DNA from 2 places in the Tindallia texcoconensis genome. Region 2 is predicted to be linked to the other one. Evidence: a T-box and tRNA genes for the amino acid it is inferred to sense, from the RefSeq annotation. Region 2 holds a T-box; the other holds one or more tRNA genes.

Region 1 (8,455 bases), 130 kb from region 2:
CCCCTCTCCCTGGAGACAGAAACCTTACTAAAGAAAAAACTAAAAATACACGGTTTCACTTGGACCAGTCAGCTAGATTCTACCACCGATTTAATCATCTGCATTGGTGGTGACGGATCCTTTTTAAAAACCATGCATGATTTATCATTTCCAACTATTCCCGTCGTTTCTATCAATACTGGCCATCTAGGTTTTTTTTCTGAGATTAAGCCAGATCAGATTGACTTTCTCTTAGAACGACTACGATCATGCGAGTATATCCTAGAAGATATGAATCCCTTGAAAGCAGAAATTCATTCCGAAAAAGGATCTTATACCCTCCATGGAATCAACGAAGTCGTCGTCAAAAGCAATCGTTGTAAACCAATCCACCTTAAAATCACCGTAAACGGTCAACTTATCCAAACCTTTAGTGGTGATGGAATCTTAGTATCGACTTCTACCGGAAGCACCGCCTACAGTTATTCTGCTGGAGGAAGTATTGTAGACCCAAGCCTGGAAGTCCTTCAAATTACGCCCCTAGCACCAATCAACACCAATGTTTATCGTTGTTTCACCTCTAGTGTTATCTTTCCACCCAGTGCTCATATATATATCATGCCAGAAAGAGAGCCCGAAAGCTATGTTTTAATCTCAGCAGATGGTATCGAACAGCCACTAACTTGGTTTAAACAAATAAGCATCTCTCTAGGATGTAGACCTATCCGAATGCTAAGACTAAATCAACATGATTTTTGGAACAAAGTTATCACCAAGTTTCTGTAGCCATTTCAAAGGAAATAAGGAGAATTTCATATGCCTTCCAACTATCATCCCATCAATTTAAATCCAGATAAATGTATCGGATGCACCAATTGCATCAAACGTTGTCCTACGGAAGCCATTCGTGTTACAAACGAAAAAGCAAGTATTATGCATGAAAAATGCATCAATTGCGGCGCGTGTATATCTGCGTGTCCATATAACGCTTTTTATGGTGTCATCAAGGGATATCGTGGTGTTTCTAATTACGCTCTCAAAGTTTCACTCGTAGATCCTATTCTTTACAGTCAATTCGAAACAGAAATTCCTCCACAATCTATTCTTTCGGCTATCAAGAGCATTGGCTGTACAGAAGTATTCGAAGTATCTAAAGGAGCTGACATTGTCACTGGGTTTACACAAAAATATTTACAGCTACAGAAAAAAACACCTGTTATTTCTTCCTCTTGTCCAGCAATCATCCGATTAATTCAACTGCGTTTTCCAGAATTAATCCATCACATTCTTCCTATTGACTCACCAGTGGAAATTGCAGCCTACTTGGCTCGAGAAGAAGCCATGCGCAAGTATGGGCTTAAGGCCAAAGAAATCGGTGTTTATTATACAACCCCCTGTCCAGCTCGCATCATGAGTTTTATGAACCCACTCGGCACCAACCAAACAAACGTCAGCATGTCATTGCCGATTCACCGTGTCTTTGGCAATGTTAACCGCGTACTAAAATGGGACAAAGGAAAGAGGTTTTCTAACCAAAAAGTATACCCTTCTTCAGCTGGCATCAATTGGTCACGGATTGGAGGTCAAGCTGCCGCAATTGGCATTGACGAATACATGGCTGTAGACGGAATCGACAATGTAATCAACGTATTAGAGGAAATAGAATATGGAAAAATGCGTCACCTTAAGTTTCTCGAATGCCAAGCATGCATTAATGGATGTGTTGGTGGAAGTCTTAATGTAGAGAACCCGTATATTGCTCAAAGTCGTATTCGAGTGATCTCTCGAAATTTTCAAGATGTCATCGTTGATAAACCCAGTGTCAAAGCAGAGAAATTTCTTTTCACCAAACCAATTCATCCTCTCCATTCCACAAAATTGGATAAAGACTTATCCAAAGCACTTATAAAGCTAGAACAAGTGGAAGATACACTTAAGCAGCTTCCGGATATCGATTGTGGAGCTTGCGGTGCGCCATCTTGCCGTGCATTTGCTGAAGATATTGTTCAACAACGTGCAACCATAGAAGATTGTGTCGTACTGATCAAAAAAACTTATTTTAAAAAATAAGTTAAATCAGATTGCTTTTGATGATAAAGAAACATCTCCTTAGCTAATGAAGAAAGCCGTATGCTTTCTTCTCGCCGAAGATAACGTTCATCTAAATCGTTTATCCGAACACGATCTAAATTATCTGCATCTTTGAATAATGGAAACAGTCGCTGCAATTGCTGATAAGCGTCTGGATCCCATATTTTTTGAAGTTTTTCATGCTCTTTAAGGGCATGTGCATCCTCTATGGAATGATGTTGGATAATCACCGTAGCAATCTCTTGTTCTGGTATTGATAATAAAGGTATTTTCCTTTTGATCTTTTTCATTTTATCAACACTAGCTGCTCCATGCCATGGATCTACACCATCATGATGACGCCCTATATCATGATACATACTGCAAAACAAGAGTATATCTTCCTGTCTTTCCGACAACCGACAAAGCCGACTGATAAAAAGACTAAGCATTAAAACCCGCTGAATATGGGTCGGTCCATGAAGCCCTTTGGGATAAAAAAACAGTTCTTCATCAATCCGCTCTTCGTAATACTTGTATTTTTCTATTATTCCCCTAAAGCCATCGACTCTTTCTCTCAGGTCTCTCTTTGAATATTTGAGCCTTATTCCATTATTTTTTTGTACTATCATCATTCCACACTCCAAGACTAGCTTTTATTGGAAACTGTTTTAAAGTAGCAAGTTCAATTCAATTATTATATCATATTATGTCTCTATCATCGATCCTTACCTTGCCCACATTCCTTTTTCAAAGAATCTTTTCAATCATCCTATAAGGTGAATAACGATTATACCAGGAAACAAACTTGTAGCATCCATTCTTAAATACTAGGTATAATTACACATAGTATATTTACAACATAGCATAAAGTATGGTAAAATAATACTATGCTGAATTGGGGAATTAACTCAGCTGGTAGAGTATATCCTTGACGTGGATAAAGCCGTGGGTTCAAGTCCCTCATTCCCCACCATATCATATAAAAAAACTGGGTATCTAATGGATACTCAGTTTTTTTATACACTTCTTTTCCATCCTCTTAACTTTTTACCTATAAATAAATTCCTTTGTTTTATTACTTCCAATATCGGGTAAAAGAATTACAGATTTTAAAAACATGGAGGTCATGCATATGGTCGCACAAAGCAAATGGTCGGTATTTTTTCAGCGTCAACCCATCATGCGAAGTGTTTTAATCAGTCTGATTCCACTAACCCTTGGAGCTGTCTATCTTTTTGGATTAAGGGTTCTAGCATTGATGGTAGTTGTAATTGCTGCCGGCACCGCTACAGAATATATTTTCACACAAAAAAGAGGAGGTAAAATTACAGAAGCTGTTTTGGTAACCAGTGTGCTTTTCACTCTTTCTCTTCCAGTAGCAACCCCTTATTGGGTAGCTATTGTAGGAATCGTCTTTGGAATCCTCTTTGCTAAAGAAGCTTTTGGTGGCTTCGGTCGGAATGTATTTAATCCAGCACTGGTAGGACGAATGTTTCTATATGTCTCTTTTCCCGAATACCTAACTGCTTCTTGGAATCATGCTGCCACTTCGTTTCCTGGTGGATTTGCAAAATACATAACACCAGTTCTTGATACCGTATCGGAATCAACTCCCATGCCAGCCTTCCGCTCTTCCGGTGAAATGCTATCATCAAGCGAAGTATTGTGGGGCTATACTTCTGGCTCCTTGGGAGAAACAAGTGCCATCCTCATTCTAATAGGCGGTTTATTTCTTCTTAGTCGAAAAATCACTGATTGGAGGCCTATATTTGCATCTTTAACTGGATTTTTAACGATGCACAGTATTCTTTTTATGTCCAGCATAGAGAACGTGCCAAATCCTTTATATGGCTTTTTTACTGGTGGATTTCTTTTTACTTCTATCTACTTTGTATCCGATCCTATTACAGCCCCAAAGACCATTCCAGCCAAATGGGCCTACGGCTTTTTAATTGGCATTATCACCGTCACTATCCGTCATTTCGGAATCTTTATTGAAGGTGCAGCTTTTTCTGTCCTCATTATGAATACCTTTGTTCCGATTATGGACGAAGGCGTAAAAGCCTACCAAGCTTCTCGAAAGAAGGTGAACGCATGAAAAAGTTCAGTTTTAAACCAATTCTATTCATGATAGTCGTTACGGTAATTTATACCTCTGTCTTAGCTAGTATTAACGCTGTTACCATCGAGAGAATTGAGTTAAACGAACAGCTTTCCGACCAACTTTCATTTCTTTATGTCTTAGATAAAATGCCAGAAAATCGAAATGCTGAACACGTTAACATGGTATATGAAACACATGTCAAAGAAATTGAAGTCAATGGAAAAAAGATTTTTGAAGGGTATGATCATAATAATCAGCTCATGGCCTATATTATTCCTATTTCAGGAAGCGCAGTTTGGGGTGAACTAAGAGGGTTAGTCTCTCTTTCAACGGATTTCAAAGAAGTGTTGGGCATTGAATTTCTATCTCATAACGAAACACCAGGCCTAGGAGCCCGTATTGATGAAGAATCCTTTAAGGAACAATTCAGAGGAATAGAAATCGATCCTGACGAGTCAGAAAAGTTCCTTGTATATACCCCTGATCCCAAAGCACAAGTTGATGCTATTTCTGGAGCTACTGGTACTTCAAATGCTGTACGCGATATATTTAATAACAATTTGCAAGAATTCATGTCAGAAACTCGGGAGGCTTTAAAGCATGATTAGAAAAATTAAAAACATATTTTCTCTCGGTGTCTTTAAAGACAATCCCGTTTTTCGCCAAATTTTAGGTATTTGCTCTGCACTTGCGGTTACCAACCTAATGATCAATTCAATGGTTATGGGGATTGGCCTAATCTTTGTTGCTTCATTTTCCAGCCTCACTGTTTCCATTATCCGAAAATTCACGCCAAAACATATTCGAATGATGGTACAAACCCTTATTATTTCAGCTTATGTAATTATTGTAGACATTGTGCTAAAAGCCTATTGGCCCAGCATGAGTGACGCCTTAGGTCCTTACGTTGGGCTCATTATAACAAATTGCATTATCATGGGCCGATGTGAAGTTTTTGCACAAAACAACCCGCCTTTAACCTCCTTTATTGATGGCATTGCTTCTGGGGTTGGATACAGTGGTGTATTGCTATTCATCGCTTTTTTTCGTGAATTATTGGGCTTTGGTTCATTATTCGGCATCAACATACTTGGTGAAGGATGGACCAATTGGGTCTTTATGATTATGCCCCCTGGTGCCTTCTTTATGTTAGGAATTCTCATTTGGATTGCTAATACTTATATTCCAGATAAAGATGGAAACAAACCCGCAACAGGAGGTGCTAAGTAATGGACATTAATCCAATGGTCATTTTAATGGCATCTATTTTCACCAACAATATGATTCTAGCTAACTTTCTTGGAATGTGCTCTTTTATTGCAGTTTCAAAAGAAATAAAAACAGCATGGGGTCTTGGTCAAGCTGTAACATTCGTTTTGACTGGAACCTCTATCCTTAACTACTTAATTTACCACCTCATATTAATTCCATACGATCTAGAGTATCTTCGTTTTATTGTTTTCATTATCTTAATCGCTGCCTTTGTACAATTAGTTGAGATGATTGTAGAACGGTATGTTCCAACATTGTATTATTCCTTAGGAATATTTCTTCCACTGATTACTGTGAATTGTGCCATTCTCGGTGTATCTTTATTCATGGTCATCCGAGACTATAATTTGATACAATCTGCATTTTTCGGACTTGGATCTGGCGTTGGGTGGACTCTAGCTATTGTAGCCTTAGCAGGAATTCGCCAAAAAATCAAAAACGCACCTGTTCCAAAAGGGCTTGAGGGTGCAGGTATTACACTCATTATCATCGGCTTAATGGCTTTAGCCTTTATCGGATTTTCAGGCATCGCCAATGTACAGTAAAGGAGGCTTGAAACATGACGCAAATCATCATCACCGTAGGGATCATGAGCTGTATTTCTGGAACTTTAGCTTTATTGCTAACACTTGCCAACCAGTATATTGCAAACTATGGCCAATGCTCTATTACCATTAATAATGAAAAAGAATTCATTGTAGAAGGCGGAAGTACACTTCTAAGTACACTAAATGAACAGGAGCTTTTCTTGCCTTCAGCCTGCGGTGGAAAAGGTACCTGTGGACTTTGCAAATGCAGTGTGAACCATGGTGCAGGTCCTGTTCTTCCAACAGAAACGTCTTTTCTTACGGAAGAAGATAAAAAACACAATGTCCGATTATCCTGTCAGGTAAAAGTTAAATCCAACATGGACCTTAGCATCCCTGAAGATCTTCTTACGGCTAAAAAATACGAGGCTGTCGTTGATACAATTAAAGAATTAACAAATACTATTAGGTTTTTACGCATTCGAATTACCGATGGTCAAGAAATTAATTTCAAGCCAGGTCAGTATGTACAATTATTAGCTCCACCTTACCCTGGAAATCCAGAAGAAGTCTTTCGAGCTTATTCACTAGCATCTTCTGCTTCTAATAAAGAGAATATTGAGCTAATTATTGGTTATGTAGAAGAGGGCCTGGTCACAACATATGTTCACCAATTTTTGAGCGAAAACGATAAAATTTCGTTCAATGGGCCCTTTGGCGATTTCTATCTAAAAAAAGATAGCAATGCTGAAATTATCCTCATCGCCGTAGGTACAGGACTCGCCCCAATACGAAGCATCCTCTATCAGCTGAAAGAAGAGGGTATCCAACGCAAGACAACTTTTTTCTTTGGTGCTAAAACAGAAAAAGATTTGATTTTAGCAGATGAAATGCAGGCTTTTGAAAAATCAATTCCTAACTTCTCCTACAAGCCAGTATTATCCAGACTCAGTGATGATGATCCATGGACTGGAGACCGAGGACGAGTCACAGATTCTATCGAAAAGTACCTTCATGATGCAAAAAACAAAGAAGTGTATCTTTGCGGCAGCCCAGTAATGATTGACTCAGCCGTTAAAAAGCTCAAAGAAAAAGGATTAACAGATGATGTGATTTTCTACGATGAATTTGGATAAAAGATGCCCCTTTTCTCAAAGGGGCATTGTCTATAACACTATCTCTGTATCCGCTAAATTAAATCCTTCTCCTATTGCTTGTATGGCTTTTTGCTCATCTTTTGCATCAATCACCCAAGAAAGATTAATCTCTGATGTAGTAACCATTTTTATTTCAATTTGATTCGATGCCAGTAAATCAAAAACTTTTCCCGCAACACCAGAATGAGACCTCATCCCTAAGCCTACAATAGCCATTTTAACAATATTTTCGTTCACTTCCCATTGAATAACATCATCTTCTTTTTTCCAAGACTCCATCATTCCTCTTGCTACATCCGAGTCCTCTCTCGGAACAGTAAAGCTTACATGCATTCTATTTTTACTAGCTGTCATTTGAGAAATCATATCTACATTCACTTCCTGTTCAGCCATTTCAGAGAAAATTCGGCGTAAACTATTCATGTTAGCCGGCAGATACATCAACGTAACCTGAATATCCGAATGGCTAGAAGTCATCCCTGTAACGACACTCTCTTCCATTTCTTTGCTGCCTCCATTCACAATTTTCGTTCCAGAAACCGAATCAAAAGCCGACGCAATATACAGAGGAACACGAAATTTATGGGCCAATTCTACCGACCGGTGGTGAAGCACACCAGCACCAAGACTAGCCATTTCCATCATTTCTTCCGAAGCGATGGACTCCAGTTTCTTAGCATTCTTAAGTTTTTTGGGATCCATTGTATAGATCCCATCCACATCCGTATAAATTTCACAAGATGCTTGCAACTTCGCCGCCAGAGCAACGGCAGAGGTGTCACTTCCACCTCTACCTAAGGTAGTCAGTGCTTGATCTTTTCCTACCCCCTGAAAACCTGCCACTACTACAATTTTATCTTTTGCCAGCTCTTGATGAATTTTACTCACATCAATATCAAGAATTCTTGCTTTCTGATGAATAGAGGTGGTCCGAATGTTTAGCTGTCCTCCTGTAAATGAAATGGCTGACGTTCCTTGCTCCCATAAAGCCATGGACAAAAGTGAAATAGATACTTGTTCTCCTGTTGTTAATAACACATCCATTTCTCTAGCATTTGGATTCTGAGATACTTTTTTAGCTAATTCAGTCAAGTGATCAGTCGATTTTCCCATAGCCGAAACAATTACCACTACTTGATGGCCTTCCTTCTTTTTCTGAATTACCTTTTTTGCCACTTCCATTATTTTTTCGGGTGTTCCCACGGAAGTTCCGCCATATTTTTGTACGACAATGCTCATTGTCTATTCCTCATTTAACTGTCTTAATGCATCTACTATACCTGTTTTAGACCTCGTTTTATCATCAGATTTTTTCAATACTTTAGCTGGCATTCCAGCAACAA
Region 2 (8,455 bases):
TGGCGGTGAAACCGTTGATAAAACCTATGGTGAATTTCAAAAAGAGATGGATTTATTTAACAAAGCGTTTTGTGAAGTGATGATGGAGGGAGATGGAGCTCAAAGAGCATTTAGTTTTCCGATTCCAACGATTAATATAACACCTGATTTTCCATGGGATTCCCAAGTTGCCGATGCTATTATGGAAATGACTGGAAAATTTGGAACTCCGTATTTTGCCAACTTCTTGAATTCGGATATGGCACCAGAAGATATTCGGAGTATGTGTTGTCGACTTCGCTTAGATAATCGGGAACTAAGAAAAAGAGGTGGCGGCTTATTTGGAGCAAATCCTATGACCGGCTCTATCAATGTAGTAACCCTGAATATGGCAAGAATAGGGTATACTTCAGAAAACATGGAGGATTTCAAGCGACAGGTCCGTAAGCTGATGGAGTTAGCGAAGGAAATTTGCGAAGAGAAAAGAGTTGTCTTGGAGAATTATATGGAAGCAGGCCTTTACCCATATTCTGGGTTTTATTTACAAGGAGTTAAAGAGGCTACAGGAGAATATTTTAAAAACCACTTCTCAACCGTTGGCTTGAATGGCATGAACGAAGCGTGTCTGAATTTGATGGGAGAAGATATCACAACTGAGAATGGGCAAGAATTTGCAATAGAAATAATGGAATTTATGAATAGGGTTATTCAAATATTTCAAGAAGAGACAGGGAGTCTATGGAATTTAGAGGCCTCCCCTGCGGAAGGAACCTCCTACCGTTTTGCCAGAATTGATAAAGCCATGTACCCTCGAATTATTGCCCAGGGAACAGAAGAACCATATTATACCAATTCCACTCAATTGCCAGTGGGTCATACCAAGGATATCTTTGAAGCCATTGAAGCTCAAGAAAAACTCCAAACACAATATACTGGAGGAACGGTTTTCCACGGATTTATTGGTGAAGAAATCAAAGATGTAGAAACAACAAAGCTTCTCTTAAAAAGAAGTTTTGAAAACTCTCATATGCCATATATGACTATTACACCGACTTACAGCATTTGTCAGCAGCATGGCTATATTAAAGGAGAGCATTTCCAATGTCCTGATTGTGGTGAAGATACAGAAGTGTGGACTCGAGTGGTAGGGTTTCATCGACCAGTACAATCTTGGAACAAAGGAAAAAAAGAAGAGTTTAAAGACAGAGTAGAATTTGAACCGCAAGAGAGTATTGAGGCACAAAAGGATGTTTCTACTGAAGTGCCTGCAAAAGGATCTAAAAAAAGTCTGGCTGGTTAAAGAGAGGTACTTATTACTTCATTCAGAAAAGGAAGACAACTAATGGTGGAAAACTTTTTCTTTAGCATATCAACAGCATTGCCTATTTTTTTAGTGATGTGCATTGGTTATCTGATGAAATATAAAAAACTGATTGATAATCACTTTATTAAACAAGCCAACTTCATGGTTTTTTATGTCGCATTACCTGCAAAACTTTTTTATGATGTCTCTAGAACCTCTATACAAGAGTATTTTGATATTAGGTTCATTATTTTTGTAGCCGTGGCTACGGTGGGTGGGGCTGTTTTCTCGTGGATAGTAGGTAGTTTTTTGATACGGGACGCTCATCAGCTAGGAGCCTTTGCTCAAGGAGCTTTCAGAGGTAATTTTCTATATATTGGATTTTCATTAATGGAAAACATTCTTGGGAGAATTGCCTTGAAGGGGCCCTTAGCTGTTGCCATCATAGTTCCACTGTACAATATACTGTCTGTGATTATCCTTACTTATGCTGGTAAAAAGAAAGACAGCCACATTCGTCTTCTCAATACATTGGGAGATATAGCTAAAAACCCTCTTATTATAGCCATTACGGCAGGGATTGGCATGTCCTTACTACCGGTGGAAATGCCTTTGGTGATGGACAGAACGATACATTATTTTGCCTCTGTTGCCACGCCTTTAGCATTAATTGCGATCGGAGCTTCTTTTAGTTTCCGTCATATTTCCCAAAATATGATGCCAGCTCTTTTAGCTAGTGGCATTAAACTAATCATATTGCCGTTTTTTGCAGTGGTTGCGGCAGTATTCATGGGATATTCTGGTGAAGATATTGTATTGATCTATGTACTGACTGGCGTTCCCACGGCTACAGTATCTTTTATTATGGCAGCTGCCATGAATGCAGACCAAGATCTAGCTTCTAATATTATTATGATTAGCACCCTTTTGTCGGTTTTGACCATGACCTTTTTTGTATTTGCTTTTCGTAGCACAGGAATAATATAATATAAAGAAAGATGGATCTGAATGGAGTGGTACAATGCCAATTGGAGGAATTCAAAAAACATCTTTAATTGATTATCCTAACGGATTATCGACGGTGCTTTTTTTCAGAGGGTGTAATTTAAAATGTCCCTATTGCCATAATGCAGAACTTATTTCCTTTAAAGGTCCAAGCCTAGAGGAAGAAGACACGTTAAAAGAATTATCTAGAAGAGCTCATTTAATGGATGCGGTTGTATTATCTGGAGGGGAATGTTTGTTATCGGAGAATTTGATTGAACTAACCACCAAAATTCGTAAGATGGGCTATAAAATAAAGATAGACACCAATGGAACCAAGCCTGAAGCATTAGAAGAAATGATAGCACAAGGACTCCTGGACTACGTTGCCATGGATGTAAAAGCACCCATGGAAAAGTATAATCAAGTTGCAGGGTTGGAAGTTGATGTAAAAGCAATTCAACAGAGTATCGATCTCATCACGGAAGGCGTTCATTCATACGAGTTCAGAACAACGGTTTGTCGTGAATTGTTGGATAGAGAAGACCTCATCAAAATCGCATTTTGGCTAAAAGGAGCAAAGAAATTTGTGATACAAAATTTTAGAGATGGACAAAATGTTTTGGCAGGAAAGCATCAATTAACACCTTATCCCAAAGAAGAATTAATCTCCATTCAAAATGAAATAAGACCTTGGTTTCATGAAGTTATCCTTCGTCTGTAAAAAGCAATGATAGGTGTAATCTATAGTGAAGATGTAGACCTATGTCTCTATTGAAAGGAGCCTACAATGAGTAAAATAGTATTTAACATCCCTGCATATTTATCCTATTCAGAAAAAGCAATAAATGATTTGATAGATCCAGAAGTGTTTAAAAAAACTGTATTTGTCAACAAACCAGAACAGTTAGAAGAGGTCATTGAAGATGCAGATGTAGTGGTAACTTTTCCTTGCGATGCCGCGGTGATCCAGAAAGGGAAAAAGCTAAAATGGCTTCAAGCCTTGAGCGTTGGGGTGGATGCATTTCCGCTGAAAGAACTTCATGGAAAAGGCGTCATTATAACCAATGGAAAAGGCGTACATCGGATTCATATGGCAGAGTATGCTATTGCCAGCATGATTATGCTAGCAAGAAATATTCATTGTATGATGCGTAATCAACTTCACCATACTTGGTCTAGAAAAGTACCTCAAAACGAGATTTTTGGCGCTACGGTTGGAATTTTAGGACTGGGCAGTATTGGTCAGGAAGTGGCAAAAAAAGCATCCTTAATGGGAATGCGGGTCATTGGAATAAAGAATAGCCCAGATACGATTCCATATGTGGAGAAAGTAGTAAGCATAGAAGAGATAGAGATGATCTTTAAAGAGAGTGACTACATTATCAATCTGCTGCCAGAAACACATAAAACACAAAAAATAATCGATAAATCCTTATTTTCCATTATGAAAAAAGAGGCATGTCTTATTAATATGGGAAGAGGAGGTACGGTTAATGAAGAAGATATGATTGAAGCATTACAAACTGGTGCCATTAGAGGGCTGGTATCAGATGTGTTTGAGACAGAACCTTTACCAGAAGACAGTCCCTTATGGAAAATGGAGAATGTGGTGATTACGCCCCATATGTGCGGAGAATCCATGAAATACATGGAAAAGTTTATGCCTATATTGCAAAATAATTTACGGGTATATCAAGGTGGAAATGGTAATATGATTAACCTGGTGGATTTAAACAAAGGATATTAAAGAGATTGAGCCACAGCAATTCTAGTCAAAAAGGATGACCTTGACAAAAAAAACAAAAAAGATATAATGAGGTCAATAAAATAGTTATAAGGATCAGCGATGATGAAGAAGAGTAGGCAGCAAAAGAATCTACAGAGAATAAAACCCTTGGCTGAAAGGTTTTAAGATGACTGGTTGCTAAAGTAACTTCAGAGCATCTGAACGGAAGCAATGTGTGTATGTTCAGACGGAGTGGAACCGTTATCCTCCAAAAGAGAGTCTTGCATTGGGATAGATGTAAGGAAATAGGGTGGTACCGCGAAGTCTTTTCGTCCTTATGGTTATAAGGAAGAGAAGGCTTTTTTGTTTTTGAATAATAGATTTAGGAGGTATAAATGATGGAAACAACATTACAAAAAAACTATGATCCCAAAAGCTTTGAGAAAAAAGTTTATAAAGACTGGATGGACAAAGATTTATTTAAGGCTGATCCAAATTCCGAAAAAGAACCCTTTTGTATTGTATTGCCACCACCTAATATTACAGGACAGCTGCACTTAGGACATGCACTAGATCAGACATTGCAAGATATTCTTGCTCGTTACAAAAGAATGCGTGGCTTTGAAACACTTTGGCTACCAGGAACTGATCACGCTAGTATTGCTACGGAAGTAAAAGTTGTGGATAAAATTAAACAGGAACAAGGCCTTAGCAAAAAAGAAATTGGTAGAGATGGCTTTTTAAAGGAAGCATGGAATTGGCGTGATAATTATGGTCGTAAAATTGTAGACCAAATGAAGCAATTGGGGAATTCCTGCGATTGGTCTCGTGAACGATTTACCATGGACGAAGGATGTAATAAGGCCGTTAAGGAATTTTTTGTGCGTCTTTATGAAAAAGACTTGATTTATCGTGGAAATCGTATTATTAACTGGTGTCCTGATTGTAAAACATCACTTTCAGATATCGAAGTAGAACATGAGGAAAAAAGCGGAAAGTTTTGGCATGTAAATTATCCTTTGAAAGACGAAACTCTTTACATTGAAATTGCAACAACAAGACCAGAAACCATCCTAGGAGATACGGCAGTGGCTGTTCATCCAGAAGACGAACGTTATAAACATTTAATCGGAAAGACGGTGGTGCTTCCGTTATTGAATCGTGAGATACCGATTATTGCAGATGAGTATGTAGATCCAGAATTTGGTACTGGCGCTGTTAAAATTACACCATCACATGATCCTAACGATTTTGAGGTAGGACTTCGTCATGATCTACCACAAATCAAAGTCATGAATGAGGATGCTAGCATAAATGAAAATGGTGGGCCATATAAGGGGATGGGTCGATACGAAGCACGAAAAAAAATGGTGGAAGATCTGGAGAACCTAGGGTTGCTGGTTGCAGTTAAGGAAAGGGTGCATAACGTAGGTCAGTGTTATCGTTGCGATACTGCGGTGGAACCAATTACATCGGAGCAATGGTTTTTGCATATGGATCCTCTTACAAAACCTGCCATAGATGCAGTGAAAAATGGGGAGACAAAGTTTGTTCCAGAAAGGTTTAGTAAAATATACTTCCACTGGCTTGAAAATATCCGCGACTGGTGTATCTCAAGGCAACTGTGGTGGGGGCATCGAATTCCGGCATATTACTGTCAGGATTGCGGTGAAATGATGGTGCTTCGAGAAGAACCAGAAGAATGTTCCCAGTGTAAGGGAAATCATATTCTTCAAGATGAGGATGTACTGGATACCTGGTTTAGTTCTGCCCTTTGGCCATTCTCAACCTTAGGGTGGCCAGAAAAAACAAAAGAACTTGAGAAATTCTATCCTACTAGTGTATTGGTAACTGGATATGATATCATTTTTTTCTGGGTAGTGCGAATGGCGTTTAGTGGTTTAGAAATATGTCAGGATGTTCCCTTTAGACATGTTTTAGTACACGGATTAGTACGGGATGCGGAAGGTCGTAAAATGAGTAAATCACTGGGGAATGGTGTCGATCCACTTAAAGTGATCGATGAATATGGAGCGGATGCCCTTCGTTTTACCCTAATTCAAGGAAATAGCCCAGGCAACGATCTTCGATTTCATGATGAGCGATTGGAAGCCAGTAGAAACTTTGCCAACAAGTTATGGAATGCTACCCGCTTCCTATTAATGAATGTAGATGATGAGATGCCGCTTCTCAGACAAGGAGAACATGAGTTGACCTTTGAAGACCGGTGGATTCTATCCAGATTACAGCGAGTTGAACAAGAAATAACATCTAACTTGGATAAGTTTGAACTTGGATTGGGATTGCAAAAAGTTTTTGACTTTACTTGGAATGAATATTGTGATTGGTATATTGAAATGAGTAAAACTCGGTTGTATAGCGACAACCAAGGAGCTCGATATACAGCACAAGCAGTTCTAATGGAAGTGCTCCAAACTATTTTGAAGCTATTACATCCTTTTATGCCTTTTATTACAGAAGAAATTTGGCAAAATTTACCTGGGGAACGTGGAAATATCATGGTAGAACCATGGCCAGAAACGCAATTAAACTGGATTAACCCTGAAGCGGAAGAAGAAATGAGCCAACTGGTTCAAGTGATTAAAAGCATCCGAAATATCAGGGCTGATATGAATGTACCAGCCTCGAAAAAGGCAGCATTAATGGTATTGAATGCCCGAAAAGAGCTAAAAGATACGCTGGAAAAAGGAGCTCCATATTTAACCAGCTTGGCATCTGTGTCAGGCCTAAATTTCCTCGAATCAAAAAAAATGGTGCCAGAGCAAGCTGTTTCCATATCATTTGCTGGAGCTGAACTATTCATTCCCTTGGAAGAATTAGTAGATATAGAAAAAGAGATTCAACGTCTAGAAAAAGAAGAGCAAAAATTACAGGGTGAAATTAAACGAGTACAAGGAAAACTTAAGAATAAAGGGTTTCTTGAAAAAGCACCGGCAGCACTAGTGGAAGAAGAAAAACAAAAACAAATAAAATTTGAAGAGATGATAAAAAACGTAGAAAAGCGCATTACTGAACTTCGACAGTAATAGTGAAGGATAAAAGGAGGGTTACCCACTGAATTATCAGGAAGCATTACACTATATACATGGAACCTATAAATTTGGAAGCAAATTAGGATTGACAAATATCAGTAGATTATTGAAACTTCTGGATCACCCGGAAAAGTCATTAAAAGTAATCCATGTTGCCGGCACCAATGGTAAAGGCTCCACCTGTTCAATGATTCAGTCTGTATTAACAGCTGCTGGGTTTCGGGTAGGTCTATATACATCCCCCTATATACAAAGGTTTAACGAACGAATTCGGATTGGTGAAAAAAACATATCCGACCAGGAACTAGCCAGCGTTACGAAGCAAATAAAAGAGAGTATTGACATCATGCTAGAGGAAGGATATCAACATCCAACAGAATTTGAAGTTGTGACAGCTATGGCATTGTTATACTACAAACAACAAGAAGTGGATTTTGTAATTCTAGAAGTAGGACTAGGTGGTCGCTTAGATGCAACCAATGTAATTGAAACTCCCTTACTATGTGTGATCACTCCCATTGATTATGACCATATGGCCTATTTGGGGAATACGTTGGAAGCCATTGCTGGAGAAAAAGCTGGCATTATAAAAAAAGGAATTCCAATTGTAACTGGTTTTCAGCAAGAGAAAGCAATGTGGGTATTGGAAGAGAAAGCCTCTTCTATAGAAGCGCCGCTGACGCACGTGGTACCAAAAGGTCTTTCGATTCATCAAACTAGTTTAAAGGGTCAAAGCTTTACAGTATCCCTGCAGGGACGGAATTACGAAAAGATGACAGTGTCGTTACCAGGGCCTCACCAAGTGGAGAACTGTATGTTAGCATTAGTTGCCCTCCAAAAGATTGAAGAACTCACTCATATTGCCATAGGGCAAGAATTTTTGAGAAAGGGTTTGGAAAGAATAAGGTGGATGGGGCGACTAGAAGTGGTTCATGAAAAGCCCATGGTGCTTATAGACGGAGCTCATAATAGACAAGGTGCCCGTGCTTTGTCCAAAAGCATAGATTTACTTTTAAAAGACACTTCCATCACTTGGTTGGTGGGAATGCTAGAGGATAAAGAGATTCAAGAAGTTTTAGACGTTTTGCTTCCACAGGTTCAACGAGTGGTGGTGACACAGCCAGATTACCACCGTGCCATAAAAGCCGAGGCATTAGCAGAAATGATTGGAGAGAAACATTCTCATGTATGGGTTGAACCAGCTATGAAAAAAGCCATGGATAAAGCCTTGGAAATAACAGCTCATTCAGAAGTTGTTTTATGTGCTGGATCGCTTTATATGTTGGGACAAATTCGGTCTATGTTCTTGGGGGAAGAAACTGGAGATGATGGCTGTGTTGAATGAAAAGATAAGAATAGAAGCACTATTGAAAGAACTTGGTGCAGATTTGTCTGGGGTTGGGGATG

Evidence for each region. A T-box is a leader RNA that pairs with one kind of tRNA and senses whether it is charged. The one in region 2 lies ahead of ACZ47N_RS02115 (valine--tRNA ligase), so its partner is inferred to be a tRNA-Val.
Region 1: it encodes a tRNA-Val, which carries the amino acid that the T-box ahead of ACZ47N_RS02115 (valine--tRNA ligase) is inferred to sense. The anticodon was not compared.

Annotation. Positions count from the first base shown of each region.
Region 1 covers NZ_AP042431.1:311,693-320,147, forward strand. The annotation lists gene ACZ47N_RS01550 (NAD(+)/NADH kinase) at 1-765, shown strand, start outside; gene ACZ47N_RS01555 ([Fe-Fe] hydrogenase large subunit C-terminal domain-containing protein) at 796-2,049, shown strand; gene ACZ47N_RS01560 (hypothetical protein) at 2,034-2,681, opposite strand; tRNA gene ACZ47N_RS01565 (tRNA-Val) at 2,950-3,025, shown strand; gene ACZ47N_RS01570 (RnfABCDGE type electron transport complex subunit D) at 3,185-4,150, shown strand; gene ACZ47N_RS01575 (FMN-binding protein) at 4,147-4,764, shown strand; gene ACZ47N_RS01580 (NADH:ubiquinone reductase (Na(+)-transporting) subunit D) at 4,757-5,386, shown strand; gene ACZ47N_RS01585 (RnfABCDGE type electron transport complex subunit A) at 5,386-5,973, shown strand; gene ACZ47N_RS01590 (FAD-binding oxidoreductase) at 5,988-7,091, shown strand; gene ACZ47N_RS01595 (aspartate kinase) at 7,122-8,351, opposite strand; gene dapD (2,3,4,5-tetrahydropyridine-2,6-dicarboxylate N-acetyltransferase) at 8,355-8,455, opposite strand, start outside.
Region 2 covers NZ_AP042431.1:439,631-448,085, reverse strand. The annotation lists gene ACZ47N_RS02135 (ribonucleoside triphosphate reductase) at 1-1,279, shown strand, start outside; gene ACZ47N_RS02130 (AEC family transporter) at 1,322-2,269, shown strand; gene ACZ47N_RS02125 (anaerobic ribonucleoside-triphosphate reductase activating protein) at 2,304-2,990, shown strand; gene ACZ47N_RS02120 (D-2-hydroxyacid dehydrogenase) at 3,057-4,016, shown strand; T-box leader at 4,107-4,335, shown strand; gene ACZ47N_RS02115 (valine--tRNA ligase) at 4,391-7,042, shown strand; gene ACZ47N_RS02110 (bifunctional folylpolyglutamate synthase/dihydrofolate synthase) at 7,134-8,393, shown strand; gene ACZ47N_RS02105 (4Fe-4S double cluster binding domain-containing protein) at 8,374-8,455, shown strand, end outside.